3 regions of the Massilia sp. BKSP1R2A-1 genome follow, and region 1 is predicted to be linked to each of the others. Evidence: predicted binding sites of a transcription regulator. Region 1 holds the regulator's gene; each other region holds the start of a gene.
What was found. Region 1 encodes sigma-54, which starts transcription at its own class of promoters, with help from an activator protein. Its sites were predicted from a motif close to TGGCANGNAANCTGCTTT; they were not measured.

Region 1 (9,884 bases):
GACGTGATGCGCACCGGGGACGCCATCCCCGCCGTCGGCCCCGACACCCTGCTGGCCAAGGCGCTGCTGGAAGTCAGCCAGAAGGGCATGGGCATGACCGCCATCGTCGACGACGAGCGCCGTCCGATCGGCGTGTTCACCGACGGCGACCTGCGCCGCCTGATCGAGCGCTACCACGACTTCTCGAACATCCTGATCCGCGACGTCATGCACGCCAACCCGCGCCGCGTCCATCCGGAGCAGCTGGCGGTCGACGCCGTCGCCGTGATGGAAGAATTCCGCATCAACCAGATGCTCGTGGTCGATGCCGATGACCGCCTGGTCGGCGCACTGCACATCCACGACCTGACCCGCGCCAAGGTGATCTGATGACGCCGCTCGAACACATGCAGCGCGCCGCGCGCGTGAAGGTGATGATTTTCGACGTCGACGGCATCCTCACCGACGGCAGCCTGACCTATGGCCCGGACGGCGAGGTCACCAAGACCTTCAACGTGCTCGACGGCCTCGGCATCCAGCTGCTGAACAAGACCGGCGTCAAGACCGCCATCATCAGCGCGCGCAAGTCGCCGATCGTGGTCAAGCGCGCCGCCGACCTCGGCATCTCGCACGTCTACCAGGGCATCCACGACAAGCGCATCGGATTCGCCGAACTGCTGCAAGCGACAGGCGTGACGCCTGAGGAATGCGGCTACATCGGCGACGACGTGATCGACCTGCCGCTGTTCACCCGCGTGGGCTTCGCCATCACCGTGCCGTCGGGCCACCCCGAGGTGCAGTACCGCGCCCACTACGTCACCCGCAACGCGGGCGGCAAGGGGGCGGTGCGCGAGGTGTGCGACATGATCATGCGCGCCCAGGGCAACTACGAACAGGCGCTGGCGCCGTACTTCGCCTGACCTTCCAGGAACGAGCATGGCTCCGTCGAACTACAAACGCACCGCCCACCGCTGGAAGCTCCTGACCATCATGATGGTCGGGGTGTTCTGCGCCTTCGGCAGCTTCTGGCTGCTGCAGGTCTTGCAGGGCGAGGACGAGGACCCGCGCCTGGGCGGCCCGTCCAGCGAGCCGGACTACATCGTCGAGAACTTCTCCTTCGTGCGCATGACGCAGGACGGCAAGCCGAGCTATGTCGTTTCCGGCAAACGCCTGACGCACCGTCCGCTGGGCGACGTGTCCGAGGTCGATGCGCCGGTGGTGCAGGGCATGACGCCGGGCCGTCCGCGCATGACGGTGGTGGCGAAGCAGGGCCGCATCTTCCATGAAGAACACCGCGTCGACCTGATCGGCAACGTCGACATCCAGCGTCCGGCCACGCCGACCAGCGAAGCGCTGCGCGTGCGCACCCAGGCGCTCACGGTGCTGCCCGACGAAGAGATCATGAAGACCGACAAGCCGATCGAGATGCAGCTCGGCTCCGCCACCGTGACCGGCACCGGCATGGTCGCGAACAACGCGACCCAGAAGCTGCACCTGGCCAGCCGCGGCCAGATCGTCTATCCGCCGCGCGCGCAACGCTGATTTTCAATGCCCGCGCCGCGTTACAACAGGACCAGCAAAACCATGAAAAAAATACTCGCTGCCACTTTCCTCACCCTGGCATCGCTCACCGCCACGGCGGAGCGCGCCGATTCGCTCAAGCAGGCCGTGATCAACTTCGACACGCTCGACGTCGACGAAGTCACCCAGACCCGCATCCTGACCGGCAACGTCGTGCTCACCCGCGGCACCCTGGTGCTCAAGTCGGACCGCGCCCTGGTGAAGGAAACGCCGGAAGGCTATATGAGCGTGACGCTCACCGCCAACAACGGCAAGCTCGCCACCTTCCGCCAGAAGCGCGACGGCGGTCCCGACCTGTGGGTCGAGGGCCAGGCCCAGCGCATCGAATACGACGAGCGCGCCGAGCTGGTGAAGCTGTTCACCACCGCCGAGGTGCGCGAGCTGGAGAACGGCCGCATGACCAATGAGATCAAGGGTCCCTTCATCTCCTACGACAACCGCCGTGAAGTGGCCCAGGTGCGCAACGACCCCAGCGGCAAGAGCACGGTCGGCGGCGGCCGCGGCACCCTGATCATCGCGCCGCGCCGCACGACGCCGGCGGAGGGCGCCAAGCAATGAACGCCGTACTGGAAAAACCCGCCGGCGACAGCTGCAGCACCCTGGTCGTCAAGGGCCTGCAGAAGAGCTACGGCAAGCGCCTGGTGGTGCGCGATGTCTCGCTGCAGGTCGACTGCGGCGAGGTGGTCGGCCTGCTCGGCCCCAACGGCGCCGGCAAGACCACGTCCTTCTACATGATCGTCGGCCTGGTGCCGTCGGATGCCGGCTCGATCGACATCAACGGCACCGACATCACGAGCCTGCCGATCCACCGGCGCGCGGTGCTGGGCCTGTCCTACCTGCCGCAGGAAGCCTCGGTGTTCCGGAAGCTCACGGTAGAAGAGAACATCCGCGCCGTGCTGGAACTGCAGCGCGACGAGAATGGCAAGGCCCTGGGCAAGAACGAGATCAACGAGCGCCTCGACACCCTGCTGGCCGAGCTGCAGATCGAAAAGCTGCGCGAGAACCCGGCGCTGTCGCTGTCGGGCGGCGAGCGCCGCCGCGTGGAGATCGCGCGCGCGCTGGCCACCAACCCGCGCTTCGTGCTGCTCGACGAACCGTTCGCGGGCGTGGACCCGATCGCGGTGATCGAGATCCAGCGCATCGTGCGCTTCCTGAAGGAGCGCAACATCGGCGTGCTGATCACCGACCACAACGTGCGCGAGACGCTCGGCATCTGCGACCGCGCCTACATCATCAACCAGGGCGCCGTGCTGGCTTCCGGCCGTCCCGACGACATCATCGCCGACGAATCCGTGCGACGCGTCTACCTCGGCGAACACTTCAGGATGTAATGAAACAGTCCCTGCAGCTCCGCACCTCGCAGCACCTTGCGCTGACGCCGCAGCTGCAGCAGTCGATCCGCCTGCTGCAGCTGTCCACGCTCGAACTGCACCAGGAGATCGAGCAGATCCTGCACGACAATCCGCTGCTCGAGCGTCTCGACGATCCACTCGACCGCTCGGTGCGCCTGCTGGCCGACGGCGCCATCAACACGGCGCCTGCCAATGGCGAGGCGCCGAGCGCGCAGCCCGCCCAGGAAGAAGGCGGCGCCAAGGCCGAGGGCGAGGGACATGAGGATGGCGAGCAGGGCGAGCGCGGCGACGCCGACAGCGACTGGGGCGGCGAGGGCGGCGGCGCACGCAGCGGCGACGACGAGGACGGACGCCCGCAACTGGAAGCCGACGGCACCACCCTGCGCGAACACCTGGCGGAGCAGATCCGCCTGACCGGCTGCAGCGCGCGCGACCGCGCCCTGGCCGAGCTGGTGATCGACGCCCTGGACGACAACGGCTACCTGGAAGAACCGCTCGACGAGATCCACGCGCGCCTGCCCGAGGAACTCGAGATCGACATGGACGAGCTGCGCTGCGCGCTGGCCCTGATCCAGAGCCTCGACCCGGTCGGCGTGGGCGCGCGCAGCGCGGCCGAATGCCTGGCGCTCCAGATCCGCCGCATGCCGGGCGTGCCGCTCGTCACGCGGCGCCTGGCCCTGAAAATCGTCGAGGGTTACCTGAGCTGGTTCGCCCAGCGCGAATACACCAAGCTGAAGAAGGCGCTCGACTGCGACGACGAAGACCTGCGCGAAGTGCAGGCCGTGGTCCGCCAGTGCAATCCGCATCCCGGCGCGGCCTTCGCCTCGAACGTGTCGGACTACGTGGTGCCGGACGTGATCGTCCGCCGCGCCAAGCACGGCTGGTCGGTTTCGCTGAACCCGGACGTGATGCCGAAGCTGCGCGTGAACTCCCTGTACGCCAACCTGCTCAAGCAGGGAAAAAGCGAAAGCCAGATGGGCGCGCAGTTGCAGGAAGCCAAGTGGCTCATCAAGAATATGCGCCAGCGCTTCGACACGATCCTGCGTGTTGCCGAGGCAATTGTGGAGCGCCAGCGTAACTTTTTCAGTCACGGCGCCGTTGCCATGCGCCCTCTTGTTTTGCGTGAGATAGCTGATACACTAGGCCTACACGAGAGCACAATCTCCCGTGTAACCACGCAGAAATACATGCTGACCCCGCACGGCATGTTTGAGCTGAAGTACTTCTTCGGAAGCCATGTCGCCACCGAAGCGGGGGGAGAAGCCTCCTCGACGGCGATCCGCGCGCTCATCGCGCAATTGACAGGAGCAGAAGACCCTAGGAACCCATTATCCGACAGCAAGATCGCGGAGATGCTCGGGGAACAAGGTATGGTCATTGCGCGCAGGACGGTCGCCAAGTACCGCGAAGCGCTCAAGATTCCGCCCGTCAGCCTCCGCAAATCCCTGTAAAGCACCTGCCCACACTCACCTTGTGGCGCGGGCAGGGCACCTTCCCAAGGAGTGTGTATGAACCTCACAATCAGCGGTCACCATCTCGAAGTCACCCCCGCCATCCGTGAATACGTTCAGAATAAGCTCGAGCGCATCACCCGCCATTTCGACCACGTGATCGATACCCACGTGTTCCTCGCGATCGACAATCTCACCGAAAAAGAAAAAAGGCAGAAAGCCGAAATCAACTTATCGGTATCGGGAAAGAAACTCCACGTCGCCAGCGCCGCACAAGACCTGTACGCCGCGATCGACACGCTGATGGACAGACTGGACAGGCAGGTTTTAAAACACAAATCCATGCTGCAAGACCATAACCACGTCGCGCACAAGCGCATGCCGGATATCGACGAAACCACGGCAGCAGCGTAAACACAGCCGCGCACATTCCGCGGCAACACCGCAAGGGCGTCTAAGGGGACGCCCTTTTTGCATTGTAAAGATAGGAATTTGCTGGCAGCCTTCGGTAGAATGCATCATTTTTCGACCACAGAAGCTGCCATGACCGATTACGTCCTGACCCGCGTCGCCAACCGCACCGGCGTCATCACGCTCGACCGCCCGAAAGCCCTGAACTCGCTGTCGCTCGACATGGTGCGCGCCATCACCGCGATCCTGCTGGAATGGCAGGCCGATGCCGGCATCGACGCCGTCGTCATCACCAGCAGCAGCGAGAAGGCCCTGTGCGCAGGCGGCGACATCCGCTTCTTCCACGACGTCGGCCGTGTGGCGCCGACGGGCGGCAGCGCGCTGCTGGAAGATTTCTTCACCGAGGAATACGCGCTCAATCACCTGATCCACTTCTATCCGAAACCGTATATCGCGGTGATGGACGGCGTGGTAATGGGCGGCGGCATGGGCATCGCCCAGGGCGGGCCAGGCTGCGGCCTGCGCATCGTCACCGACCGCACCAAGATGGCGATGCCGGAAGTGAACATCGGCCTGTTCCCGGACGTGGGCGGCAGCCATTTCCTCTCGCATGCGCCGGGACAGCTGGGGCAGTACCTGGGCCTGACCGGGTTGACGATCGGCGCGGCCGATGCGCTCTACGTGGGACTAGCCGACGTGTTCGTGCCTGGCGAGAAGCTGGGCGAGCTGAATGCGCTGATCGAGACCACGCCGGGGGCGCAGCTGCCGCAGGCGATCCGCACCTATGCGGCGCAGTTCGCGGCCCAGGCGGGCGCCAGCGAGCTGCAGGCGCAGCGCGGCGTGATCGATGCGCACTTCGGCGCGGCCTCGGTGGCGGCCATCATGGCGTCGCTGGCGCGCGACGAGAATCCGTTTGCGCAGAAGGCGCTGAAGGCGATGCGCCAGCGCTCGCCCCTGATGATGTGCGTGACGCGCGAACTCTTGCAGCGTGGTGCGTCGCTCGATGTGGCGGACTGCCTGCGCATGGAGCGTAACCTGGTGCGCCGCAATTTCGAGCACGGCGAGGTGCTGGAGGGCGTGCGGGCGCTGGTGATCGACAAGGACAATCAGCCGAAGTGGAATCCGGTGACGCTGGAGGAGGTAACGCCGGAAATGGTGGCGCGCTTCTTCGAGCCGGTGTGGCCTGAGTACGCTCACCCGCTGCGCCATCTGTAGGGTGAACGGCTTCGCCGTCCGCGCGTTCAACTCATGGCTGAATTGAGGCGGCGCGTCTATTCATGGCTTGGTTGAACGCGCGGTCGGCAGAGCCGACCACCCTACAGATCAATGGCCTGCGTGCTTTGGCTGCTCGCGGTGGCGCACGATCACCCGTTCGGTCGAACTGAAGTAAGCCCCCAAGCGCTCGGCCATGTACACTGACCGATGCTGCCCACCCGTACACCCCACCGCCACCGTCAAATAGCTGCGGTTGTCCGTCTTGAACGAAGGCAGCCACTTGGCGACAAACGCCTTGATATCCCCCAGCATGTCCGCCGCGCTCGGCTGCGCGTCGAGGAAGTCGATCACCGGCTGGTCACGGCCGGTCAGCGGGCGCAGGGCCAGGTCGTAATACGGGTTCGGGATCGCGCGCACGTCGAACACGAAGTCCGCATCCAGCGGCACGCCCACCTTGAAGGCGAAGGATTCGAAGAACAGGGTCAGCGGCGCGTGCTCGACGTCGGCCAGTTCCTTGATCCAGGCGCGCAGCTTGTTGGCCGAGAGTTCGGAGGTGTCGATCACGTGGCCCAGGTTCTCGATCGCCGACAGGCGTTCGCGTTCCTCGGCGATGCATTCGATCAGGGTGCGGCGTGAAGCGGGATTCTCGCCGGGGCGCAGCTCGTGCGACAGCGGGTGGCTGCGGCGGGTCTCCGAGAAGCGCGCCACCAGCGAGTGCGTGCTCGAGGTCAGGAACATGACCTTGACGTTGTGGCCTTCTTCCTTCAGGTGGCGCACGCTGACCGGCAGCTCCACCAGCGATTCGGCGCTGCGCGCATCGACCGCGACGGCGATCTTGTCGGTGCCTTTTTCGTTGACCGCGTAGACCAGGGCCGGCAGCAGGGCCGGCGGGAGGTTGTCGACGCAGTAGTAGCCTGCGTCTTCCAGGACGTTGAGGGCAACCGATTTGCCCGAGCCGGAAATGCCGGTAATGAGGACGATGTGCATGGCGCGATGATACCCCAAATGGGGGTTAGTCACCGCTCATCGCTTGACGTTGCCGCTCCATGAATTCCTGCAGCGTGTCGATGCCGCGCAGCTGCAGGATGGTGTTGCGCACGGCCGCTTCCAGCAGCACCGCGATGTTGCGGCCGGCCGCGACGGGGATCACAACCTTGCGGATCGGCAGGCCCAGCACGTCCTCGGTCGGGAAGTGGAAGGGCAGGCGTTCGACCTCTTCGTCGAGGGCGCCGCGCTTGACCAGGTGGACGATCAGCTTGAGGCGCATCTTGCGGCGCACCGCGGTCTCGCCAAAAATCGCCTTGATGTCCAGGAGGCCCAGGCCGCGCACTTCCAGCAGGTTCTGCAGCAGCGGCGGGCAACGGCCCTCGATCATGTTCGGGGCGATGCGCGAGAATTCGACGGCGTCGTCGGCCACCAGGCCGTGCGAGCGCGAGATCAGTTCCAGGCCCAGCTCGCTTTTACCGAGGCCCGAGTCGCCGGTGATCAGCACGCCCACGCCCAGCACGTCCATGAAGACGCCGTGCATGATGACGCGCTGCGCCAGCTTCTTGGAGAGATACACGCGCAGGAAGTCGATCACCTGCGCCGCCGGCAGCGGGGTCGAGAACAGGGGAATGTTCTGCTCGTCGCAAATGGCGAGGATGTCGGGCGGGGTTTCCAGGCCCTGGGCGATGATCAGCGCCGGCGGGCCGCCGCCGACCAGCTCGCCGATCACGTGGGAACGCGAGCTCGATTTCAGGCGGTGGTAGTAATTCAGTTCCTGGTGCCCGAAGACCTGGATGCGGCCCGGGTGGATCAGGTTCAGGTGGCCGACCTGGTCGGCGGCCGAGGCGGCATCGCCCGCGATCTGGCGTTCGCCGCCGGGGAAACCCGCGAACCAGCCGAGTTGCAGGCTGTCACGGTTGTCGTCGTACAGCCGTTGGATCGTCAGCGGGGTTTGCAGCATGGGCATAGTGATATGAGCTCGGCAGATTGCCGTGAGGACAGCTCAGTATAGCTCAGCCCAAGGCCTGGAGGCTGGGTTGCCAGTTGATGATGCGCTCGTAGACGGATTTCGGGTCCGGGTCGGTCGCCAGGGCCGTGCGCACCGCTTCGTCCGAGAACAGCTCGGCGATCTCCGACAGGATCTCGAGGTGCTGCTGGGTGACGTGGTCCGGGATCAGGAGGAAGAACAGCAGGCTGACCGGCTGGCCGTCCGGCGACTCGAAAGGAATCGGCTCGCGCAGGCGCACGAAGGCGGCCAGCGGCGACTTCAGGCTTTTCGAGCCCTTGATCCGTCCGTGCGGCACGGCGACGCCGTGACCCAGGCCGGTGGAGCCGAGGCGTTCGCGGGCGAACAGATTGTCCGACACGGTCGAACGAGCGATGCCGCAATTGTTCTCGAAGATCAGACCAGCCTGCTCGAAGGCGCGCTTCTTGCTGGAGACTTCCAGGTCCAGCTGCACGTTTTCGAGTGAGAGGATTTTGCTAAGGTTCGTCATGACTAGTGTGCGTGGCACAGGGTAGCTGCTTGCGAGGCGGAATTATAGGCCTGTTTCCAGGGCGCGGCATTCGATTTCGCATCTGTACGGGTGTACAGTAAAGCAGATGAGGGCAACTCGGCGAAACCGTATGGTTTTGATACAACAGCCCTTTCATCACGATACGCAATTTCCTATACGAAATTACGGAGAAAGGTCCGCAAACGGGCGTGCCGAGCGCTCCGGGCCGACTTTTAGACGCATTTTGCCCCAAATTTGAGCAGCGCGTTTACTTGCCATTTAGTTAAATCAGCCGGTGTCGAACTGTGGCTGAAAAAGTACAGCGCACAGCGTTCGACTACTGGCGCGCGGTGCGCAGGTTGCCCGGCTTGCCGGTGCTGAAGTTGGCGCGCCAGGGATTGATGTCCAGGCCGCCGCGACGGGTATAGCGGGCGTAGACGGCCAGCTTGGTCGGTTTGCACTGGCGCAGCACGTCCATGAAGATACGCTCGACGCATTGCTCGTGGAACTCGTTGTGCTCGCGGAAGCCGATCAGGTATTTCAGCAGGCCTTCCTGGTCGATCTGCGGGCCGACGTAGCGGATCTGCACGGTGCCCCAGTCCGGCTGGCCGGTGACCAGGCAGTTCGACTTCAGCAGGTGCGAGACCAGGGTTTCCTCGACCGGGGCTTCTTCGGTATTCGCCTTCAGGAGCTCGGGCGAAGGAACGTACTGGTCGATCTCGACGTCGAGGCGGTCCAGCAGCGTACCGTCGAGCTCGCCCATTTGCAGGCTGCCGAAGGCGTCCGGCGTCGTGATCGTCACGTGCACCGGGGCGCCGAAGGCGGCGGACAGGTCCTGGCGCAGCAGTTCGCCCAAGGCATCGGTGCCGGCAAGCCTGGTCTGGTTGAAGGAATTCAGGTAGAGCTTGAAGGACTTCGATTCGACGATGTTCGGCGAATCGGCGGGCGCCGTGATGGTGGCGATCGCCACCTGCGGCTTGCCGCGCATGTTCAGCCAGGACAGCTCGTAGGCGTTCCAGATGTCGACCCCGAAGAAGGGAAGGGTGACGCCCGCGCCCAGGCCGATCTCTTCGCGCTTTTGCAGGCGGGGAATCGGGAACAGGAGCTCGGGGGCGTACTGGCTCTGGTAGGCGGAGGTTTTGCCGAGTGGCGATTGATCAGGAGTATTCATAGCAAACAAAGGACGCTTGTGGCGTAGGGTGGACGGCTTCGCCGTCCGCGCGTTCAAATAAACGGTGCGTACCGCTGGTGGGGATAACACTGCGGTACGAGAATTGGGCTCCGGCCAAGGGGGACGCCTAGTCCCGGAGCGACGTGCAAAGGCCGCAGAAACAATCGGCTGATTTCTATGCGCCCAGGAACAGCTTGTACACCGGATTGGCACTCTCATCCCAATACCGATACCCCAGCTT
Region 2 (9,884 bases), on a different contig from region 1:
GCTCTTCGGCGGCGATGGCGTTGCCGAAGACGGGGACCAGCATGGCGCCCGCGGTGCCGGCGCCGATTTGGAGGAATTTACGACGTTCCATGTGAGTTTCCGTATGAATGCGCGGGGCGGCCAGCCGTGCCGGCGGCCCCGCATGGGCGGCGGCTTAAACCGCGTCCGACAGCGAAGTGAAGTTGAAATCGCGGATCTTCATCGACGGAATCAGCATCGAGTAGTTCGCCTCGTCGCCGCCGATCACGATCGGCTTGCCGATCTCCTCGATGTTGTTCAGCATCGACACCGGGCTCTCGTTGAAACGGAAGTTCTTGATCGGGTGCTTGACCTTGCCGTTCTCGATGTAGAAAGTGCCGTCGCGGGTCAAGCCCGTCACCAGCACCGACTGCGGGTCGACCATGCGGATGTACCAGGTGCGGGTCACCAGCACGCCCTTTTTGGTGCTGGCGATCAGCTCGGAGGTAGCCTTGTCGGTGCCGGCCATGATGATGTTGCCGGCGCTGCCGATGGCGCGCTGGCCCTTCTGCTTGGCCCAGTACTGCGAGTAGTTCAGCGCATTGATGCGGCCATCTTTCACTAAGTGGGTCCGTTCGCGCGGCAGCATATTGCCGTCCCACGGCAGCACCGGCACATCCTTGTCCCAGGGGTCGGACCAGATGTTGACCTGCTGGTCGAACAGCTTGTCGCCCAGGCGGTTGGCGCCGCCTTTCTTCGACAGGAAGCTGCGGCCCTCGTCGGCCATGCGGGCATTGAAGCCGCCGATCATGAAGGTCAGCAGGTCGCTGGTGGCGGAAGGCTCCATCACCACGGTGTAGCGGCCCGGCTCGAGGGCCTTGGCGTCCACCGAGCGCAGCGCCTTCTCGATGGCGATGTCGGCCGCTTCGCGCGGGTCGAATTTGGCCACGTCGCGCGCCGAGCGCTTGACCCAGCCCGAACCGCGGCCGTCTTCGGTACGCACGGTGCAGGTGAAGTCGAGCGAGGTGGCGACCTGGTGGCCGAACACGCCATTCGAGTTGGCCACGGTTTCGAAGGTCGAGCGGTCGGTGAAAAAGCCGGCCGAAACCAGGCCCTTCTTGCGGCAGGCTTCCATCGCGTAGGCGGCGGCCTGGGCGCGGAATTCCGGGTCGATGTCGGCGGTGCGCTGGACAAAGGTCTCGGACGGCTTGTAGGCGGTCTTGGCGATCGCCGGCATGAATTCCGGATTCTCCGGCGCCAGGCGCGCCAGGTCCTCGGCGCGGCGCACGGCCTTCTCCAGCGACTTGTCGTCGAACTCATTGATGGTGGCGGTGCCCTGGCGCTTGCCGAAGGCGACCTGCACCTGGATCTGCGTGTCGTCCGACAGGCCGGCGGTCGACACGGCATTGCGCGCGAAGCGGATGTTGCCGATGCGCGAGCCTTCGATGCTGACGGTGCACTCGTCGGCTTTCGACAGCGACATGACGCGGTCGGTGATGCGCTTGGTTTGGTCTTGGGTCAGGATGCTCATGGTTGCCTATACCTCAGCCGATCTTGCGGGCGGTGTTGATCACGTTGATGCCGTTGAAGCGCGTCGTCGACGAGCCATGCGAGACGATGCTGATCTGCGGCGGCTGGCCTTTGCCGTCGAAGAAGGAGCCGCCCATGCGCCAGTCGCGTTCGTCGCAGATCGCGCTGCAGGCATTCCAGAATTCCTGGGTATTGGCCTGGTAGGCCACGTCTTCCAGCATCGGTCCGATCTTGCCGTCCTTGATCTCGTAGAACAGCTGGCCGCCGAACTGGAAGTTGTAGCGCTGCTGGTCGATCGAGAAGGAGCCGTCGCCGACGATATAGATGCCCTTCTTGATGTCCTTGACCATCTCGTCCGGGGTCAGCTTCTTCTTGCCCGCGGCGAGCGAGACGTTCGGCATGCGCTGGAACTGCACCGAGTTCCACGAGTCGGCGTAGGAACAGCCGTGCGACTCCTTCTCGCCGATGATGTGGGCCTGGTCACGCGTGGCCTGGTAGTTGACCAGGATGCCGTCCTTGATGATGTCCCACTTCTTGGTCTTCACGCCCTCGTCGTCGTAGCCCACGCAGCCGAGCGAACCCGGGGTGACCTTGTCGGCGTACAGGTTGACCATCGGGTTGCCGTACTTGAACTTCTTCGTCTCCCACTTATCCAGGGTGGCGAAGCTGGTGCCGGCGTAGTTGGCTTCGTAGCCGAGCACGCGGTCCAGTTCCGTCGGGTGGCCGACGTTCTCGTGAATGGTCAGCCACAGGTGTTCGGGCGAGAGCATCAGGTCGTACTTGCCCGGCACGACCGACTTGGCGGTCAGTTTGGTCTTGGCATCGCGGCCCGCGGCGCGCGCGTCCTCGATGATGTCGTAGGAACCGGTATAGAGCGTCGCGACGCCGCCGGCCGCCTTGAGCTTGTGCTCCGGGCGCGCGTCCAGGTATTCGTAGCCCATGCCGACTGGAGCTCCCAGGCCGGAGCGCGAGCGGAACTTGCCGGTGCTTTTATCGACGGCGGTGGCCTGGAACGGAGCCCACAGGCGATGCACGTCCTGTTCGATGTAGGAGCCGTCGGTGGAGGCGAAATACTTCTGCTGGTTCACCTGGAACAGCATGGCGTTCATGAAGGTTGCGCCGCCGTCCATGCCGGCCTTGTTCGCGGCGATCAGGAGGTCCGCCTTTTCCTTGATCGGCACGGTGCGCCAGTCCTTCTTGATCGGCGTGGACCACGACACCTCGCCCACGCCCTTGACTGGTGCAAGACGCACCGGTTCGGACTGCAGCTTGGCATTGGCCTTGGCGATCGCCACCGCCTGGCGCGCCGCGTTGGCGATGCCGTCGTTGCTCATGTCCGAGGTCGCGGCGAAGCCGTAGGCGCCGTTCGCGATCACGCGCACGCCCACGCCGGCCGACTCGGTATTCGCCACGTTCTCGACGTTCAGGTCGCGCGTGGTGATGAACTGGTTCAGGTAGCGGCCGATGCGTACGTCGGCATAGCTGGCGCCTGCCTTGGTGGCGGCGTTCAGCGCGACGTCGGCGAGGGCCTTCTTGGCGGCGGTGGGCATGCTGCTCAGCAGCTCTTCAGCCGCGATCGCGCGGGTGAAGGGGAGCATCGTGGAGGCGAGCGCCAGGCTGCTGAAATTTAGAAAGGTACGGCGTTCCATAAAATCTCCTGAAATCAACCTACTTCTGGGCAGCGGTCCCGCTGACGACGCGGTCCGCTCTTGTATTTACGGCGCAGGGAAAGCGGTTTTGCCGGTCCCGATCGAGGCCGGCAAACTTGTCAACCTTAGCAGCAACTTGAGGTTTTGAATAGGCAATTGTTGTGCCAGATCAAAGCGTCTTTTGGATGCATGAATGCGTGGGCGTCCGCTGTCCGCAGAAAGTGTCCGCTACCCTGTCCGCAGGGCCAATCCGGACACTCCTCCGGACATGCTCGGGGGACAAATATGTATATGCGAACACTGCTTGACTGTCCGGCCCGCGTGCCTGATCATCGGCGCGGCGGCGGCGTCCCGCCCGGCCGCGCACAATCACCACGGAGACCTCGAACCGATGAAACGACTGATCCTTGCCGCAGGTATCGTTGCCAGCCTGGCAGCCGGCGCCGCGCAGGCCGACGACGCCCTGAAAGCCGCTATCGCGGGCGAACACCGCAGCGCCGCGAACAAGGCGCGCGATGCGGCGCGCCATCCCTACGAGACCTTGACCTTCTTCGGCATCAAGCCGAACATGACGGTGGTGGAGCTGGTGCCCTCGGGTGGCTGGTACACCGAGATCCTGGCGCCCTACCTGCGCCAGAACGGCAAGCTGATCGGGGCGGGCCAGGCGATCGCACCGGGCAATCGCTACGGCATGGCCTTCAAGCAGAAGCTCGACTCGAACCCGGCGATCTACGACAAGGTGGTCCCCAGCGTGTTCGAACCGCCGAAAACCTACCAGATCGCGGCCCCGAACAGCGTCGACATGGTGCTCACCTTCCGCAACCTGCACAACTGGGTCGGCAACGGCGAAGACGCCCTCAAGACCACCTTCAAGGAAATCCACAAGGTCCTGAAACCGGGCGGCGTGCTGGGCATCGTCGACCACCGCCTGCCAGCCTCGATGACCCAGGATGCGAAAGCCTCGAGCGGCTACCTGCACGAGGCCTGGGTGATCAAGACGGTCGAAAGCGCCGGCTTCAAGCTGGCCGCCAAGTCCGAGGTCAATGCCAATCCGAAGGACAAGGCGGACCACGAGAAGGGCGTGTGGACGCTGCCGCCGGTCCTGGCCAACAAGGACAAGGACCGCGAGAAGTACATGGCGATCGGCGAGAGCGACCGCATGACGCTCAAGTTCGTCAAGCAGTAAGCCATCCCGGAGGGGCCGCCCCCTCCGTGGAATTTTGTGTATTTCCTTCGGCGGCGAGCGTGTATATTCTTGCGGTTCGAATCAATCGCAACGCCACCGAAGGAAACCATGAAAACCGCACGTCTTGCCGCCGCCGTGGCATTCGCCCTGGCAGGCCTTGTCCACGCACAGGACACCACTCCTCCCCCGGCGCCCGTTCCCGGCACCCCGCCTTCGCCGGCGGTCGCGACGCCATCGGCCACCACGGCTCCGGCCCTGCCGGCGGTCGAGAACTCGGTGGTCAAGATCTTCTCCACCGTGCGCGCCCCTGACCCGTACAAACCCTGGGCCAAGCAGTCGCCGCGCGACATCACCGGCTCCGGCGTCATCATCGAGGGCAAGCGCATCCTGACCAATGCCCACGTGGTGGGATACGCCAGCCAGGTGGAGGTGCAGGCCAGCCAGTCGGGCGACAAGGTGCCGGCCAAGGTGATCGCGCTGGCGCGCGGCCTGGACCTGGCGGTGCTGGAGCTGGACGATCCTTCCTTTTTTGAGAAGCGTCCGCCGGTGCAGCGCGCCGCCGTGCTGCCGGACGTGCGCGAAGCCGTCTACGCCTACGGCTATCCGGTCGGCGGCAACTCGCTCTCGACCACCCGCGGCATCGTCTCGCGCGTGGAGTTCGTCGGCTACGGCTCGTTCAGCTCGGGCCTGCGCATCCAGATCGACGCGCCGATCAACCCGGGCAACAGCGGCGGCCCCGTGATCGCCGGCGACAAGATGATCGGCCTGGCCTTCTCGATGGCGGCCGGGGCCCAGAACATTGGTTACGTGATCCCGAACGAGGAGATCGAGCTGTTCCTGAAGGACGTGGCCGATGGCCGCTACGACGGCAAGCCGCTGCTGCACGACAGCGTCCAGACCCTGGAGAACCCGGCCCTGCGCGCCTACCTGAAGCTGGACAAATCGGTGGAGGGCGCGGTGGTGCACCGTCCGTACAAGCCTGATGCTTCCTGGCCGCTGAAGGAGTGGGACGTGATCACCCACATCGGCGAGTACCCGGTCGACAACCAGGGCATGGTGAAGCTGGGCTCGAACTTGCGCGTGCGCTTCCAGTACCGCATCCAGCAGGTGGCGAAGAACGGCAAGGTGCCGATGACCATCGTCCGCAGCGGCAAGACCATGAAGGTCGAGGTGCCGACCAGCGGCCCGCGTCCGCTCCTGATCCCCGACCTGAACGGCGGCTATCCCTCCTACTTCGTCTACGGACCGGTGTCCTTCACCCGCGCGTCGGCCGAATTCGCGAGCTTCCTGATGACGAATGCGGCGGCGATGACGGCCTACGCCTTCAACGACAATCCGCTGGTGAACCAGCGCGGCGATTCGCCGGACGCGGCGCGCGAGGAACTGGTCGTGATCAGCGGCCCCTTCTTCCCGCACCGGCTGGTGACGGGCTACGGCAACCGCTTCGGCTCGGTGGTCGACACGGTCAACGGCGTCAAGATCCGCAGCCTGGCGCACCTGGTGAGCACCCTGCGCGACCTGAAGGACGAGCACGTGGTCTTCAAGTTCGACCAGCGCTATGGCGAGACCCTGATCCTGCCGCGCAAGGCGGCGCTGGATGCGACCGAATCGATCCTGTCGGACAACGGCATTCGCAGCCAGGGGTCGGACGATATGATGAAGGTGTGGAACGGGAAATGACGTTCCGAAGTTTCAACGTGTAGTTGAACGCGTGGGCGGGGGACCGCCCACCCTACAGAAATCGAGACGTAGGGTGGGCAAGTTTCTTGCCCACGCGTTCAGCCAGCAGGCGATCAGCCCTTCTTTTCTTTCTTGACCGGCACCAGCAGCAGGTCCTGGAAGTCGTAGCTGAAGTCGGTCTCGGTCGACACCGGCTTCATGCGCACCCGTTCGATGCTGCCGTCGTGGTCCAGCGAGAAGGTCACATAGGCGTCGGCGTTGAAGTTGCGTTCCTTCCAGCGCACGATGAAGGTGTCGTGCTGGAAGTGCTCCATCTCCCCCGTCAGGTCGGGCGTGCGGGTGAAGGACATCACCAGCCTGTTATTCACACGTTTAATCGAAACCTTGCCGTACCAGGCATCCTCGTAGTCACCCTCGTAGGAGGCCAGCGCCAGCGAAGGCTTGGACTGCGCCGCGCGCGACGCCGCCTCGCCCTTCACACGGGCCGCTTCCTTGGCCTGGTTTTCCCTGTCGATGTCGGCGATGCGGCCGATCCAGTCGGTCGGCGCCACGCCCAGGTGCTGGTCCAGCAGGCGGTATTGCAGGGCGTTCAGGGAAGGCCCGCTTTCGGCGTTGGTGAAGATCGCGATGCCGAGCTTCGCTTCCGGCACCAGCAGCACGCGGGTATAGAAGCCCTGCAGCGCGCCGCCGTGCATGGCGACCAGCTTGCCCTGGTAGTCGCGCAGCTGGAAGCCCAGGCCGTAGGCGTAGAAGTTCGGCTTGGTGGCGGCCAGCGGCGGACGCGGCTGGCTGATCGTCATCGGGGTCTGGGCGGTCCACATCTCGCGCGCCTGCTTGTCCGACCACAGGCGCTTGTCCGCGCCGACCTTGCCGTTATCGAGCAGCACGTTCATCCAGCGCGCGATGTCTTCGGCGCTGGTGTTGATGCCGACCGCGCCGACCGCGTTCGCCACCGGCATCGGCTTGACCGGCACGGCCTTGCCGGCGATCTTGCTGTGCGGCGCCGAGACGTTGGCGAACTTCGTGTTCTCTTCCAGGCTCGTGGTGGTGCCCGTCATGCCCACTGGCTTGAGGATCCACTCGTGCATGGTCTCGCCCCAGGTCTTGCCGGACTTGGCGGCGATGATCTTGCCGGCCACGATGTAGAGCAGGTTGTCGTAGGCGTAGGCGCTGCGGAAGCTCGTCGCCGGCTTCACGAAACGCAGATTGTGGATGATCTCGTCGGTGCTGAACGTGGTGGTCGGCCACCACAGCAGGTCGCCCGCTCCCAGGCCCAGGCCGCTGCGGTGGGTCAGCAGGTCGCGCACGGTCATCTCGGCGGTGACGTAGGCGTCGTACATGCGGAAGTCCGGCAGGTGCTTGATCACGGGATCGTCCCAGGACAGCTTGCCCTGGTCGACCAGCATGCCCAGCGCCGCGGCGGTGAAGGCCTTGGAGTTCGAGGCGATCTCGAAGATGGTCTTGCCGTCGACCCTGGCCGCTTCGCCGCGCTTGCGCACGCCGAAGCCCTCGGCGGCGACGACCTTGCCGTCCTTGACGACGGCGATGGCGATGCCGGGCACGTCGAACTCTTTCATCACGCGCTCGACGTCGGCGCGCAGGTCATATGCCGGCGCGACGGCGGCGGCGGCCGGCGCCGCATCCTGTGCGAAGACCGCACCGGTGGTGGACACCGCGATCAGGACCGCGGCTGCTACTCGATTCATTGAAAACACGCTGTCTGTCCCCTTCTGGTTTATTTACCTGCCATGGCCTTGTCGACGCTGCCCTGCGTCTCCGGGTGGTAGCGCTCGCGCGCCGACTTGTAGATGCGCTCGGCCCAGGCGCGGTCTTCCGGCTTGGCGCGCAGCGCGGTGTACAGCGGCACCACGAACTTCTGGCGGCCCACGCTCATCAGGAAGGCTTCCATCTGCGGACGCACGCCTTGGTAGCCCGCGTGCACCGAGGCGCGGTAGAAGCGGAAGGCCACTTCATTGTTGCCGGTCTTGGCCAGGCCGAAGGCCTTGTCGAGTTCTTCCAGCTTGGCGGCATTGGCCTTGTTGTCGATGTCGTTCAGGAACTTCATCCACTCTTCCGCCTTCCAGCCCTTGGTGTCGAGCTGCGCGGTCTTGATGTCACCCTTGAGCCAGCGCGCGGTGGTGTCGTTCAGCTTTGTCAGGCGGCTCGAGACGGCGTGCTTGGCGCTGGCAGGAATGCCCGGGCCGTACAGCCATTCCTCTAACTCCTTGTCGCTCATGATCTTCGGATTCTTGGCGAGCAGGTTCGTGCGCAGGAAAGCCACGAACTGGTCGGTGGTCACGCTCTGGAAGGCGTGCTGGTCGAACCAGCTGCGCAGGAAGGGATCGAAGGCGGCGCGGCCGGCGCGCTGTTCCAGCGTGCGCAGGAACCAGGCGCCCTTCGGGTAGGCCAGGCCTTCGTCGGTGTAGTGTTTCGAGGAGTCGTCCGGCTTGCGGGTGACCAGCGCCTGCTTCTCCTTCGGGATGCCCTTGAGCGACTCGATCGCCTCTTCCTGCTCGAGCTGCAGGTTCATGGTCGCCACTTCCTCGCCGTAGAGCTTTTCGATGATGCGGGTGGTGACGTAGGTGGTGAAGCCCTCGTTGAGCCACCAGTGCTTCCAGGAGGCGTTGGTCACCAGGTTGCCCGACCAGCTGTGCGCCAGTTCGTGGGCGATCAGGTCGACCAGGCTGCGGTCGCCCGCGATCATGGTCGGGGTCAGGAAGGTCAGGCGCGGGTTTTCCATGCCGCCGATCGGGAAGGACGGCGGCAGCACCAGCATGTCGTAGCGCCCCCAGCGATAGGGGCCGTACAGCGATTCGGCGGCGGCCACCATCTTCTCGGTGTCGGCCAGCTCGTACTCGGCGGCCTTGATGCGCTGCGGCTCGGCGTAGACGCCGGTGCGGCCGCCCAGGGTGCGCGCTTCCAGCTCGCCGATGCCGATCGCCACCAGGTAGGACGGCACGGGCTGCGGCATCTTGAAGTTCCAGCCGTCCTTGCCGGTCGCCTTCGGGTCGTTATCGGCGCTCATCACGACGCGCATGCCTTCCGGCGCCTGGATGCGCGCGGTGTAGGTGAAGCGCACCGCCGGGGTGTCCTGCACCGGCATGAAGGAGCGCGCGTTGATCGGCTGCGACTGGCTGAACATGAAGGGGAACTTGCCCGACATGGTCTGCTTCGGGGTCAGCCACTGCAGGGCCGCCGCGGTGGGCGCGGTCTTGTAGTGGATGCGGACCTTGGCCGGCTGGCCCGGCAGCGCCACGTGCAGGGCCTGGCCCTTTTCAGGATCGAGCTTGTCGAGGGTGTACTTGACTGGCGCCCAGGCGCCTTTCGCGTCCTGCGCCTCGATCTTCGAGATCGCCAGGTCGCGGGTGTCGAGGTCCAGGGTGGCGGCCTTCCTGTCGATCCAGTTCAGCGTCAGTTCGGCATGGCCGCCCAGGGTCTTCTGGGTGAAGTCGGCCTTCAGGTCCAGGTGCAGGGCGGTGGTCTTGACCTGGTCGTACTTGGCGTAGCTGAGGGGATCGAGTGCGAACGCGTAGGCGCTCCACTGGCTGAGGATGGCGCAGGCAGTGGCGCGCAGCACGGTAGAAGTCTTCATGGTCTCTCGGGAAGGATGAGGGCGCGAGCAGAATAGCATCCTTGACCCTGGCGGAAAAGCACAAAGCCGCTGGCCGGCGCGCGCCGTATTGACGGCGCCAGCAAGCGGCCCTGGCGTGCGCGCTGCCCTATTCCTGGGTCACCCAGACCGGCGCCGACCACAGGACGTTGCCGTCTTCCTGCGTCACCTTCGCATAGTAGAAGTGCGCCCCCGGCGAAGGCGTGAAGCTGGCCATGGCCAGGTTCGACACCTCGGTCACGGTGCCCTTGCGTCCCGGTACCCCTTCCAT
Region 3 (9,884 bases), on a different contig from region 1:
ACTTCAGCCAGGTGGCGCGGGCATTCGCATGCCGGACCCTGGTTGAGCTGCGCCAGCGCCGCCAGCGCACCGTCGTCGTAGCGCCTCGGCGGCGGGGCTGCCGGCTTGCCTTGCTCGGGCAGCCGCATGCCGCGCACAGCCGAACGGCACAGGAAGGTCAGCTCGCCGATGTCGGCCGGTACGCGCGCAACCAGGCAGCCCTGCCCACGCAGTGCCCGGATCGTTGCGCTGGCACAGAAGCGGTACAGCACCAGCACGGCGTCGATGCCAAGCCGCGCACGCGCAGAGGCGATCCTTGCCACGATGCTTTCGTCCAGTTCGGACTCTTCGACGATCAGCACATCGGCAGCGGTATCGGACGCGAGGTCCTGCAGTTCGTCGACGTCGGGACAGTGCCCGAGCAAACGAATGCCGCTGGCCTCGCTTCCCATGGCGGCGAGCCGGCGCGGCAGGCTCGTGCCTGCCACCAGGGCCCGCACCGGCTCCTGCGCCAGGGCCTGTTCACGGCCGCCCAGCATCGTTTTCAGTTCTTCCGGGCGCAATTCGGCCAGCAGGCCGATCGCATGCCCCTGGTCGACCAACTGCTTGAGCAAGGCCAGTCTCTCCACGTGCTCGACCGAGTAAAGGCGCTGCCCATGTTCGGAACGCTGCACGTCCGACAGGCGGTAACGGCGCTCCCAGACCCGCAATGTTTCGACAGGCAGGCCGGCGAGCCTCGCTGCGGTGCCTGCCCGATACATGACTCGGCCATGAACCTCTTTTTTGAAACTTTCCATGATGTTGACCCTGTGTTGAACCTTATTTGTTCGCAATTATAGAGTCAAACATTAGACAAAAGTCTATTCATTTTCTATAGTGCTTCTCGCAACCCGGCTTTTCATCCACCTATCTCAGGAGCACACCATGAAAAAGTTTCTCGCTGCACTTCCCTTCGCATTCGCCGTCAGCGCCGTCCAGGCAGCGGACATCGTCGACACCGCCAAGTCGGCCGGTTCCTTCAACACCCTGGTCACCGCTGTCCAGGCAGCGGGTCTCGTTGATACCCTGAAAGGTCCGGGCCCCTTCACCGTGTTCGCGCCGACCGACGCGGCCTTCGCGAAAATCCCGAAGGCCAAGCTCGATGCGCTGCTGAAGGACAAGGCAGCCCTGACCAAGGTGCTGACGTACCACGTGGTGCCGGGCAAGGTGATGGCGGCGGACGTCAAGCCGGGCATGGTCAAGACGGTCGAGGGTAGTTCCGTCACGGTCAAGGCCGCTGGCGGCAAGGTCATGGTCGACAAGGCAACCGTCACCAAGACCGATATCGCAGCGGACAACGGTGTCATCCACGTGATCGACACCGTCATCATGCCGAAGTAAAGCGCCGCAGCAGGCGCATCCTCCGGTTGCCCGGCATGGTAAATTGCCGGGCTACGGACAGGGCATCCGGCCCTGGACGGCATGAACAAGAGGATGCAATGAGATTTCGCCTGCTGACAATCGCGGCCGCAACCCTGGCCGCCACCACCGCGATGGCCGCGCCGCGCGGCTTCACCGTGGAAGACCTGGTCAACATGGAACGGGCGGGCAGCCCGGCCGTGTCGCCCGATGCAAGCCGCGTCGTCTATACCGTGCGCAGCACGGACATGGCCAAGAACCGCGGCCATACCGAACTGTGGATGGTCGACCTCAAGGCTGCCAAGTCAGCGCCGCAGCAGCTGACCAAGCATGGCTCGAGCAGCACTGAACCGGAATGGTCGCCGCGCGGCGATGCCGTCTACTTCCTGTCGACCCGGTCGGGCTCCTCGCAGGTGTGGCGCTTGAGCGCCGCCGGCGGCGAGCCGGTGCAGGTGACGAACCTGCCGCTCGACGTCGAGAGCTTCCGCGTGTCGCCCCAGGGCGACCGCCTGGCGCTGAGCCTGTCCGTATTCCGCGACTGCGCCGACCTGGCCTGCACCAAGTCCCGCCTCGATGCGAAGGAAAAGGACAAGGCCACCGGCAAGCTGTACGACCGCCTCTTCGTGCGCCACTGGGACACCTGGAACGACGGTCGCAACAATGTGCTGTTCTCGGCCGCGCTCGACGCGAACGGCCGTGTGAGCGGTGCGCCGGTTTCCCTGTCCGGCTCCCTGGATGGCGACGTGCCGTCGAAACCCTTCGGCGACCGCGAGGAATTCCGCTTCAGCCCGGACGGCAAGCGCATCGTGTTCGCGGCGCGCATTGCGGGCAAGACCGAAGCCTGGTCGACCAACTTCGACCTGTACACCGTGCCGGCCGCTGGCGGCGCCGCGCCGCGCAACCTCACGCCCGAGAATCCGGCCTGGGACACCAAGGGCGTGTTCTCGCCTGACGGGCGCACCCTCGCCTACCTGGCAATGTCACGCCCGGGCTTCGAGGCCGACCGCTTCCAGATCATGCTGATGGATGTCGCGACCGGCCAAAAGCGCAAGCTGGCGGCGGACTGGGACCGCTCGGCGGGCAGCCTGCAGTGGCGCGCCGACGGCAAGGCGCTGGTCGTCGATGCCGAGGATATCGGCCAGCATCGCCTGTTCTCCATTGAGGTCGCAAACGGCAAGGTGACGCCGCTGACCGACAAGGGCGCGATCGGCGCCTTCGACCTGCGCGGCGATACGCTCGCCTACACCCAGGCCAACCTGGCCTCCGGCGCGCAGCTGTTCTCGATGAAGCTGGGCGCCAAGCCCGTGCAGTTGACCACGCTGAACGCGGAACGCCTGGCGGACGTCCGCTGGGGCGAATACGAGCAGTTCAGCTTCAAGGGCGCGAACGGCGATACCGTCTACGGCCACGTGATGAAGCCCTGGAATGCGGAACCGGGCAAGAAGTACCCGGTCGCCTTCCTGGTGCACGGCGGACCGCAGGGCAGTTTCGGAAATGGCTGGAGCTACCGCTGGAATCCGCAGGTGTATGCGGGCGCCGGCTATGCCACCGTGTTCATCGACTTCCACGGATCGACCGGCTATGGCCAGAAGTTCACGGATTCGATCAGCGGCGACTGGGGCGGCAAGCCTCTGGAGGATCTGCAAAAAGGCCTGGATGCGGCGGTGCAGAAATTCCCCTGGCTGGACCGCGGCCGCAGCTGCGCGCTGGGCGCCTCCTACGGCGGCTACATGATGAACTGGATCGCGGGGAACTGGAACGACGGTTTCCGCTGCCTGGTCAACCATGACGGCGTGTTCGACAGCCGCGGCATGGCCTATTCGACCGAGGAACAGTGGTTCACCGACTGGGAAAACGGCGGCGCCTATTTCGCCGTGCCGCAGAACCACGAGAAGTTCAATCCGGTCCACCACGTGAACAAGTGGAAGACCCCGATGCTGGTAATCCAGGGCGACCTCGATTTCCGCATCCCGACGGCGCAGGCCTTGGGGACCTTCACGGCGCTGCAGCGCAAGGGCATCGAGAGCCAGCTGCTGGTGTTCCCGGACGAGAACCACTGGGTGCTCAAGCCGGCCAATTCGGTGCAGTGGCACTACACCGTGATGAAGTGGCTGGATCGCCACCTGAAACAGTAATTATTGGCTCATCAGTAAATGTGCATTGAACTATGAAAAAGAGACCGCACAAGCGGTCTCTTTTTTTAATCGGCGATAATAATTAGGCTAGCCGTCCAAATCACAAGCCCGATATCTAACGTTATAAAACGGACTCATACTCCGATATTCCAATAATTTCAATGAAGCTAACGCTGGACAGCGCGGCTCGGTTTGAAAGCGTACTAGCTTCTGAGGCCAATACGGTACTTCCATTCTCAAACACGATCTGTTCGATCTGATACGGATACAACCCAGCGCTGAAGCCCTGAGTGAACCATTTCTGGATCGTGATCTGATCGCTTGCCAATGCGTTCGATGGGTCGGTGACATCGATCACCAGCGAATCGCCAACCCGGCTGTACACCAGGTCGCTCTGGCTGATGCCAGCGCCAAAGACCAGCTTGTCGGAGGATCCGCCATGATCGAGGAGCGTGTCGATGCCGTCGCCACGGTTGAACATGAAGGTATCAGCAGCCTGGCCAGCAGTAATCGTATCGTTGCCAGTACCGCCAATGATCGTGTTCGCCAATCCGGAGCTATTGGTGCTGTCGGCCTTGATCGTATCGTTCCCGCTTCCGCCTTCGACCGTATTGCGTGCACCGAAGGCGAACGTTATGGTGTCGTTGCCGTCACCACCGCGCAGCACGTTCACGCCGCTACCGTTGTCGCTGATCGAATAGGGATCGTATTTTGATGAGTATGATCACTCATCTGTCAATGGCAAAAAAAGAGACCGCTAATGCGGTCTCTTTTTATTCCCTGCATTTTTACAGGTTAGCTGAATTTTGCAAATCGATTATGCGTCGTCAGCTGGCTGGGTCGCGACGCAACCTGCCGGGGTGTATTTCGTGTCGCTAGCCGGGAAGCCGCTGGTCACGCAGGTGTAGATGCCTTTGGTCGAGCGGTGAAGGGCAATGGTCGGCGCGGAACCGATACGGCCCGGGCTGGCAATGGTGCAAGTCAGGACGGCGGTGTTGGCACCAGGAACTGCGGCGGCGATGGTGGTGCAGTTACCCGTCTTGTTCGGCAGACCGGCCTTGGCCAGGTATTCGGTTGCAGTCGAAGCAGTACCTTCGACAACAGCCATTTCGAAGCCAGTCTTGCCGGCAGCGATGTCAGCGTAAGCAGCGGCGCCCTTCGACTTGGCGATGTAGTCCTGGTATGCCGGGATGGCGACAGCTGCCAGGATACCGATGATCGCGACGACGATCATCAGTTCGATCAGGGTGAAGCCGCCTTGGGCTTTCTTAGCTTGCAGTTGTTGTTTGAAGTTCATTTTCATCTCTCCAGGTTTGGTGTTACAGGTTGTTGGGGTTACTGCTTGTTGCCACGCTTTCTTATATGCAATCAGCGTGCCAGCCCCCAAAATGCTGATTTTATTAATGCGGAGATAAGAAATCGGCGTGCCAGCGCAAGTTTTGGCTTGAGCAGTGACAAATTTTGTCACCGGAGCTCAGCAATATTTGTCAGCTCGATGGTTCTTGTAACGCAATTTGTCATGTATTGAAGAAATATTGGCATACCAAGTCATGCCAGCACGTCTGCCGGGCGAAAAAAAAAACGGGGAGCTTGCGCTCCCCGTCTTCGTCAAACTTGAACAGCCCGGATTACAGCATCGCTTTCAGCAGGCGAGCCATTTCCGACGGGTTCTTGGTGACCTTAATGCCGCAGGCTTCCATGATTTCCAGCTTGGCTTGCGCGGTGTCGGCGCCGCCCGAGATCAGCGCGCCGGCGTGGCCCATGCGCTTGCCCGGAGGCGCGGTAACGCCAGCGATGAAGCCGACGACCGGCTTCTTCATGTTGTCCTTGATCCACTGAGCGGCGTTCGCCTCGTCCGGACCGCCGATCTCGCCGATCATGATGACCGCGTCGGTGTCAGGATCGTCGTTGAACATGCGCATTACGTCGATGTGCTTCAGGCCGTTGATCGGGTCGCCGCCGATACCGACTGCCGACGACTGGCCCAGGCCCAGGGCGGTCAGCTGGCCGACTGCTTCATAGGTCAGGGTGCCCGAGCGCGACACGACGCCGATACGGCCCTTGCGGTGGATGTGACCAGGCATGATGCCGATCTTGATCTCGTCCGGGGTGATCAGGCCTGGGCAGTTCGGGCCCAGCAGCAGGGTCTTCGAGCCGGCCTTGGCCATGCGGTCCTTGACTTCCATCATGTCACGGACAGGGATGCCTTCGGTAATGCAGATTGCCAGGTCGAGCTCGGCTTCGACGGCTTCCCAGATCGCGGCGGCAGCGCCTGCCGGCGGGACGTAAATCACCGACACGGTTGCGCCGGTTTCCGACTTGGCTTCCTTGACCGATGCGTAGATCGGGATGCCTTCGAAGTCTTCGCCGGCTTTCTTCGGGTTCACGCCTGCCACGAAGGCTTCACGGCCGTTCGCGTAGTCGCGGCACATGCGGGTGTGGAACTGGCCGGTCTTGCCGGTGATACCTTGGGTGATGACTTTGGTGTCTTTATTAATCAGAATGGACATGTTGTATTCCTTCGCGAATTAGGCTTGGCCAGCGGCAGCGGCAACGACCTGCTTCGCTGCGTCTTCCATGGTGTCTGCGGAAATGATCGGCAGGCCCGAATCAGCCAGCATCTTCTTGCCCAGGTCTTCGTTGGTGCCCTTCATGCGGACGACCAGCGGCACCTGCAGCGACACAGCCTTCGATGCGGTGATGACGCCTTCGGCGATCACGTCGCAGCGCATGATGCCGCCGAAGATGTTGACCAGGATGGCCTTCAGGCCCGGGTTCTTCAGCATGATCTTGAATGCTTCGGTCACTTTCTCTGCAGTCGCGCCACCGCCGACGTCGAGGAAGTTGGCCGGCTCGCCGCCGAACAGCTTGATGGTGTCCATGGTGGCCATGGCCAGGCCGGCGCCGTTCACCAGGCAGCCGATGTTGCCGTCGAGCGAGATGTAAGCCAGGTCGAACTTCGAGGCTTCGACTTCAGCCGGATCTTCTTCGTCCAGGTCGCGGTAGGCGACGATTTCCGGGTGACGGAACAGGGCGTTCGAGTCGAAGTTGAACTTGGCGTCCAGGGCGATGACCTTGCCCGAACCGGTCAGGATCAGCGGGTTGATTTCGGCCAGCGATGCATCGGTTTCCCAGTAGGCTTTGTACAGGCCTTGCAGGTTGGTGCGGGCGTCGACGATCGACGCTTCCGGCACGCCGATCTTGCGAGCGACGTCGTCGGCTTGCTCATCGGTCAGGCCGATCGACGGTTCGATCACGACGTTGTGGATTTTTTCCGGGTTGCTGTGCGCGACTTCTTCGATGTCCATGCCGCCTTCCGACGAGGCCATCAGCACGACCTTCTGGGTGACGCGGTCGGTGACCAGCGAGACGTACAGTTCTTTCTTGATGTCGGCGCCTTCTTCGATCAGCAGGCGGCGGACTTTCTGGCCTTCCGGGCTGGTCTGGTGCGTGATGAGCTGCATGCCCATGATCTGGTCGGCGTATTCCTTGACCTGTTCCAGCGACTTGGCGACCTTGACGCCGCCGCCTTTACCACGGCCACCGGCATGGATCTGCGCCTTGACGACCCAGACCGGGCCGCCCAGCTCTTCAGCGGCCTTGACGGCCTCTTCCACATTCATGCACGGAATGCCGCGCGGAACGGTCACTCCGAATTTTCGGAGGATCTCTTTGCCCTGATACTCATGGATTTTCATGCTGGCTTCCCTTCTTCTATTACTGAATTAGAAATACGGTTGAATTACAAAAAATGACAAACAGCGAATCCTAACCCGACACGGCTTTGATCGACCAGCGGGGATAGTAGGTGGCCACGGCCGGTCCGTCGCTGCGCAGCGCATGGCAACGGTCGAGCTCGAAGGGCCGTTTGGCCGAGTTGTCGTCGGCGCCGTCGCGGGTTTCGAACTCCTCGTCGGCAAAGGCCTGCAGCGCTGCGGTGGGCAGCACCTGGGCCAATTCGGTCAGATGGGTGCAGCCGAGCACGCCGGACAGGCGGTCTTTCAGGTGCAGCCGGAAATGGTTCATCAACGACAGGCCGATCAGCTTTTTGTAAGCAGGGCCGATCGCCTCGCAGAAACCGGGATAGGGAACCGCGTCGGACGCAGCTTCCGCATCCACGATGGTCAGATTGCGGTCGATGGTGACGCGCAGCTTGAGGTCGTGCACGGGCAGGCCGCCCGGGCGAATGCCCGAGCCGAGCTCGATGTCACGGGTTTTGACGTCGCGGATACTGGCGTCCAGATCCCACAGGCCATCGTCGCGCGCAAAGGCTTCGACAGTGATGGCGCGCGTATGCCGGAGCGAGCGCGATACGGGAGGAGACAGGGGCATAAAAACCAATGCCGCTTGCGCGGCGGTTAGTGGTGCAGCCAGTGTGCTTCATGCACGTTGCCGTAGCTTCTACGACAACAACCGCTCATGCGGCGCTGCTTAAACCGTGAAAGTTTAGCACAGGGTCTTACCGGTTGCACTGCAACAGAAGCGTTTTTGCCGCGTTGCAGCGTATTCACGATGGGTTTCTTGCTGAGTGGGCAATATTGCGTCTGGCTAGACGGGTTGCTTGGGTGGCCGGACCAATTGATGAGTTTGAAGGGTGCCGGACAAGTGTTACCTATGTCCCGAGACGGGTGTTACCCATGTCGCTAGACGGGTGTTACCTATGCTTCTGGAAAGCCGTCATTCCGCGGCCACCACGTCGTCCGACCAATGTCGGTAGGGTGGGCGGTCCTCCGCCCACGCGTTCAACTCACGGATGCGACGGGCAAGGCCCTGCCATTTGAACGCGTGGGCAAAGGATTGCCCACCCTACGAGAAGCGGAGTCGCGGCCCGGGGGCGCGATGGGTCGGTATCGGGCGGGGGGCTACGAAAGGTCAACAGACAAGCGCCAGCGTGCAGCGCCATCGCCCGTTGAGGAATATGCCTGGGCATATCGGGAATGACGCTCCACGCTGGCGCCGGAGCTGCGCTGCCCGAGCGGGAGCGCGAGAATGAGGGTGATATGGACAGGCCTGCGGCCGCGCCTGGCATATCGTCGGAGCAAGCCTGGGGCCAGGCCGGCTCGTCAGGGACAGCAGGCTCGAACTACAAACCTGCCTACAGCTCGTCGTCGTCGGGAGCGCCCTGCATTGCGATCCGGGCAGCGCGTTGGGAGAAGCCACGCTGCAGCAGGAAACGCATCTGCTTGGCACGCTCGGCCGCATCGGCGGCGACGGTGCCGAACTTGCGCCGCCACACTTCGATGGCGCGCGTCGTTTCGCTGTCGGCGAGCTCGGCCTTGATCTCGGCCAGTGCTTCGCCGGTAACGCCATGGCTTTGGAGCTCGGCCATGACGCGGCTGTTACCGAAACGGCCCGCCTTCCTGTTGATCAGGGATTCGGCGAACCTTTCCTGCGACAGCCAGTTGTTCTTTTCAAGGAAATCGAGGAGGGCTTCCACATCATCGCCCTCCTCGGCATAACGGGCCAGCTTACGGCCCAGCTCGAGCCGGCTGTGTTCGCGCATCGAGAGGAAACGAAGCGCGCGTCCTTTCAGGCTGAGCTGGGGTGCTGGCATGTGCTACTGATACTCCAGGCGGTCCGGCGTTTTAGCGACCCGGCGATTACTCGCCGACTGCCTTCAGGTTCGGCTTGCCGCCGTCCTTGCCGCCGTCTTCAGCAGCGACCGGCGGCAGTTCGCGCACGCCCAGGGCGACACGGACCTTGTTCTCGATTTCGCGTGCCAGTGCCGGACGCTCTTTCAGGAACAGGCGGGCGTTGTCCTTGCCCTGGCCGATACGTTCGCCGTTGTAGGAGTACCAGGAGCCCGACTTCTCGACGATCTTGTTGTCGGCGCCCAGATCCAGGATTTCGCCTTCGCGCGAGGTGCCTTCTCCGTACAGGATGTCGAAGTGGGCTTCCTTGAACGGCGGCGCGATCTTGTTCTTGACGACCTTGACCTTGGTTTCGTTACCGATCACCTCGTCACCCGACTTGATCGAACCGGTACGGCGGATGTCCATGCGCACGGAGGCGTAGAACTTCAGCGCGTTACCGCCGGTCGTGGTTTCCGGGCTGCCGAACATCACACCGATCTTCATACGGATCTGGTTGATGAAGATGACCAGGGTGTTGGTACGGTTGATCGAGCCGGTCAGCTTGCGCAGCGCCTGGGACATCAGGCGTGCCTGCAGGCCCGGCAGCGAGTCGCCCATGTCGCCTTCGATCTCGGCGCGCGGGGTCAGCGCCGCCACCGAGTCGATGACCACGAGGTCGACCGAACCCGAACGCACCAGGGCGTCGGTGATTTCGAGGGCTTGCTCGCCGGTGTCCGGCTGCGAGATCAGCAGGTCGCCCAGGTTGATGCCCAGCTTTTGCGCGTAGGTCACGTCGAGC

Region 2: a site for sigma-54 is predicted at 3,287-3,304, ahead of ACQ7JA_RS23085 (TldD/PmbA family protein). Genes of this name have one in related genera too.
Region 3: a site for sigma-54 is predicted at 4,874-4,891, ahead of ACQ7JA_RS22065 (pilin). Genes of this name have one in related genera too.

The regions. Positions count from the first base shown of each region.
Region 1 covers NZ_JBOBRE010000011.1:83,043-92,926, reverse strand. The annotation lists gene ACQ7JA_RS17335 (KpsF/GutQ family sugar-phosphate isomerase) at 1-369, shown strand, start outside; gene ACQ7JA_RS17330 (KdsC family phosphatase) at 369-899, shown strand; gene lptC (LPS export ABC transporter periplasmic protein LptC) at 916-1,521, shown strand; gene lptA (lipopolysaccharide transport periplasmic protein LptA) at 1,564-2,118, shown strand; gene lptB (LPS export ABC transporter ATP-binding protein) at 2,115-2,891, shown strand; gene ACQ7JA_RS17310 (RNA polymerase factor sigma-54) at 2,891-4,363, shown strand; gene hpf (ribosome hibernation-promoting factor, HPF/YfiA family) at 4,421-4,777, shown strand; gene ACQ7JA_RS17300 (enoyl-CoA hydratase/isomerase family protein) at 4,907-5,989, shown strand; gene rapZ (RNase adapter RapZ) at 6,098-6,976, opposite strand; gene hprK (HPr(Ser) kinase/phosphatase) at 7,002-7,937, opposite strand; gene ACQ7JA_RS17285 (PTS sugar transporter subunit IIA) at 7,990-8,472, opposite strand; gene queF (NADPH-dependent 7-cyano-7-deazaguanine reductase QueF) at 8,810-9,643, opposite strand; gene ilvA (threonine ammonia-lyase, biosynthetic) at 9,819-9,884, opposite strand, start outside.
Region 2 covers NZ_JBOBRE010000019.1:64,108-73,991, reverse strand. The annotation lists gene ACQ7JA_RS23095 (TldD/PmbA family protein) at 1-91, opposite strand, end outside; gene ACQ7JA_RS23090 (TldD/PmbA family protein) at 155-1,489, opposite strand; gene ACQ7JA_RS23085 (TldD/PmbA family protein) at 1,503-3,137, opposite strand; gene ACQ7JA_RS23080 (class I SAM-dependent methyltransferase) at 3,529-4,323, shown strand; gene ACQ7JA_RS23075 (trypsin-like peptidase domain-containing protein) at 4,432-6,003, shown strand; gene ACQ7JA_RS23070 (serine hydrolase) at 6,117-7,709, opposite strand; gene ACQ7JA_RS23065 (M1 family metallopeptidase) at 7,739-9,595, opposite strand; gene ACQ7JA_RS23060 (CehA/McbA family metallohydrolase) at 9,723-9,884, opposite strand, start outside.
Region 3 covers NZ_JBOBRE010000017.1:70,545-80,428, reverse strand. The annotation lists gene ACQ7JA_RS22085 (MerR family transcriptional regulator) at 1-776, opposite strand, end outside; gene ACQ7JA_RS22080 (fasciclin domain-containing protein) at 904-1,359, shown strand; gene ACQ7JA_RS22075 (prolyl oligopeptidase family serine peptidase) at 1,458-3,512, shown strand; gene ACQ7JA_RS22070 (calcium-binding protein) at 3,634-4,185, opposite strand; gene ACQ7JA_RS22065 (pilin) at 4,330-4,809, opposite strand; gene sucD (succinate--CoA ligase subunit alpha) at 5,141-6,022, opposite strand; gene sucC (ADP-forming succinate--CoA ligase subunit beta) at 6,041-7,210, opposite strand; gene ACQ7JA_RS22050 (DUF2889 domain-containing protein) at 7,281-7,844, opposite strand; gene recX (recombination regulator RecX) at 8,608-9,066, opposite strand; gene recA (recombinase RecA) at 9,113-9,884, opposite strand, start outside.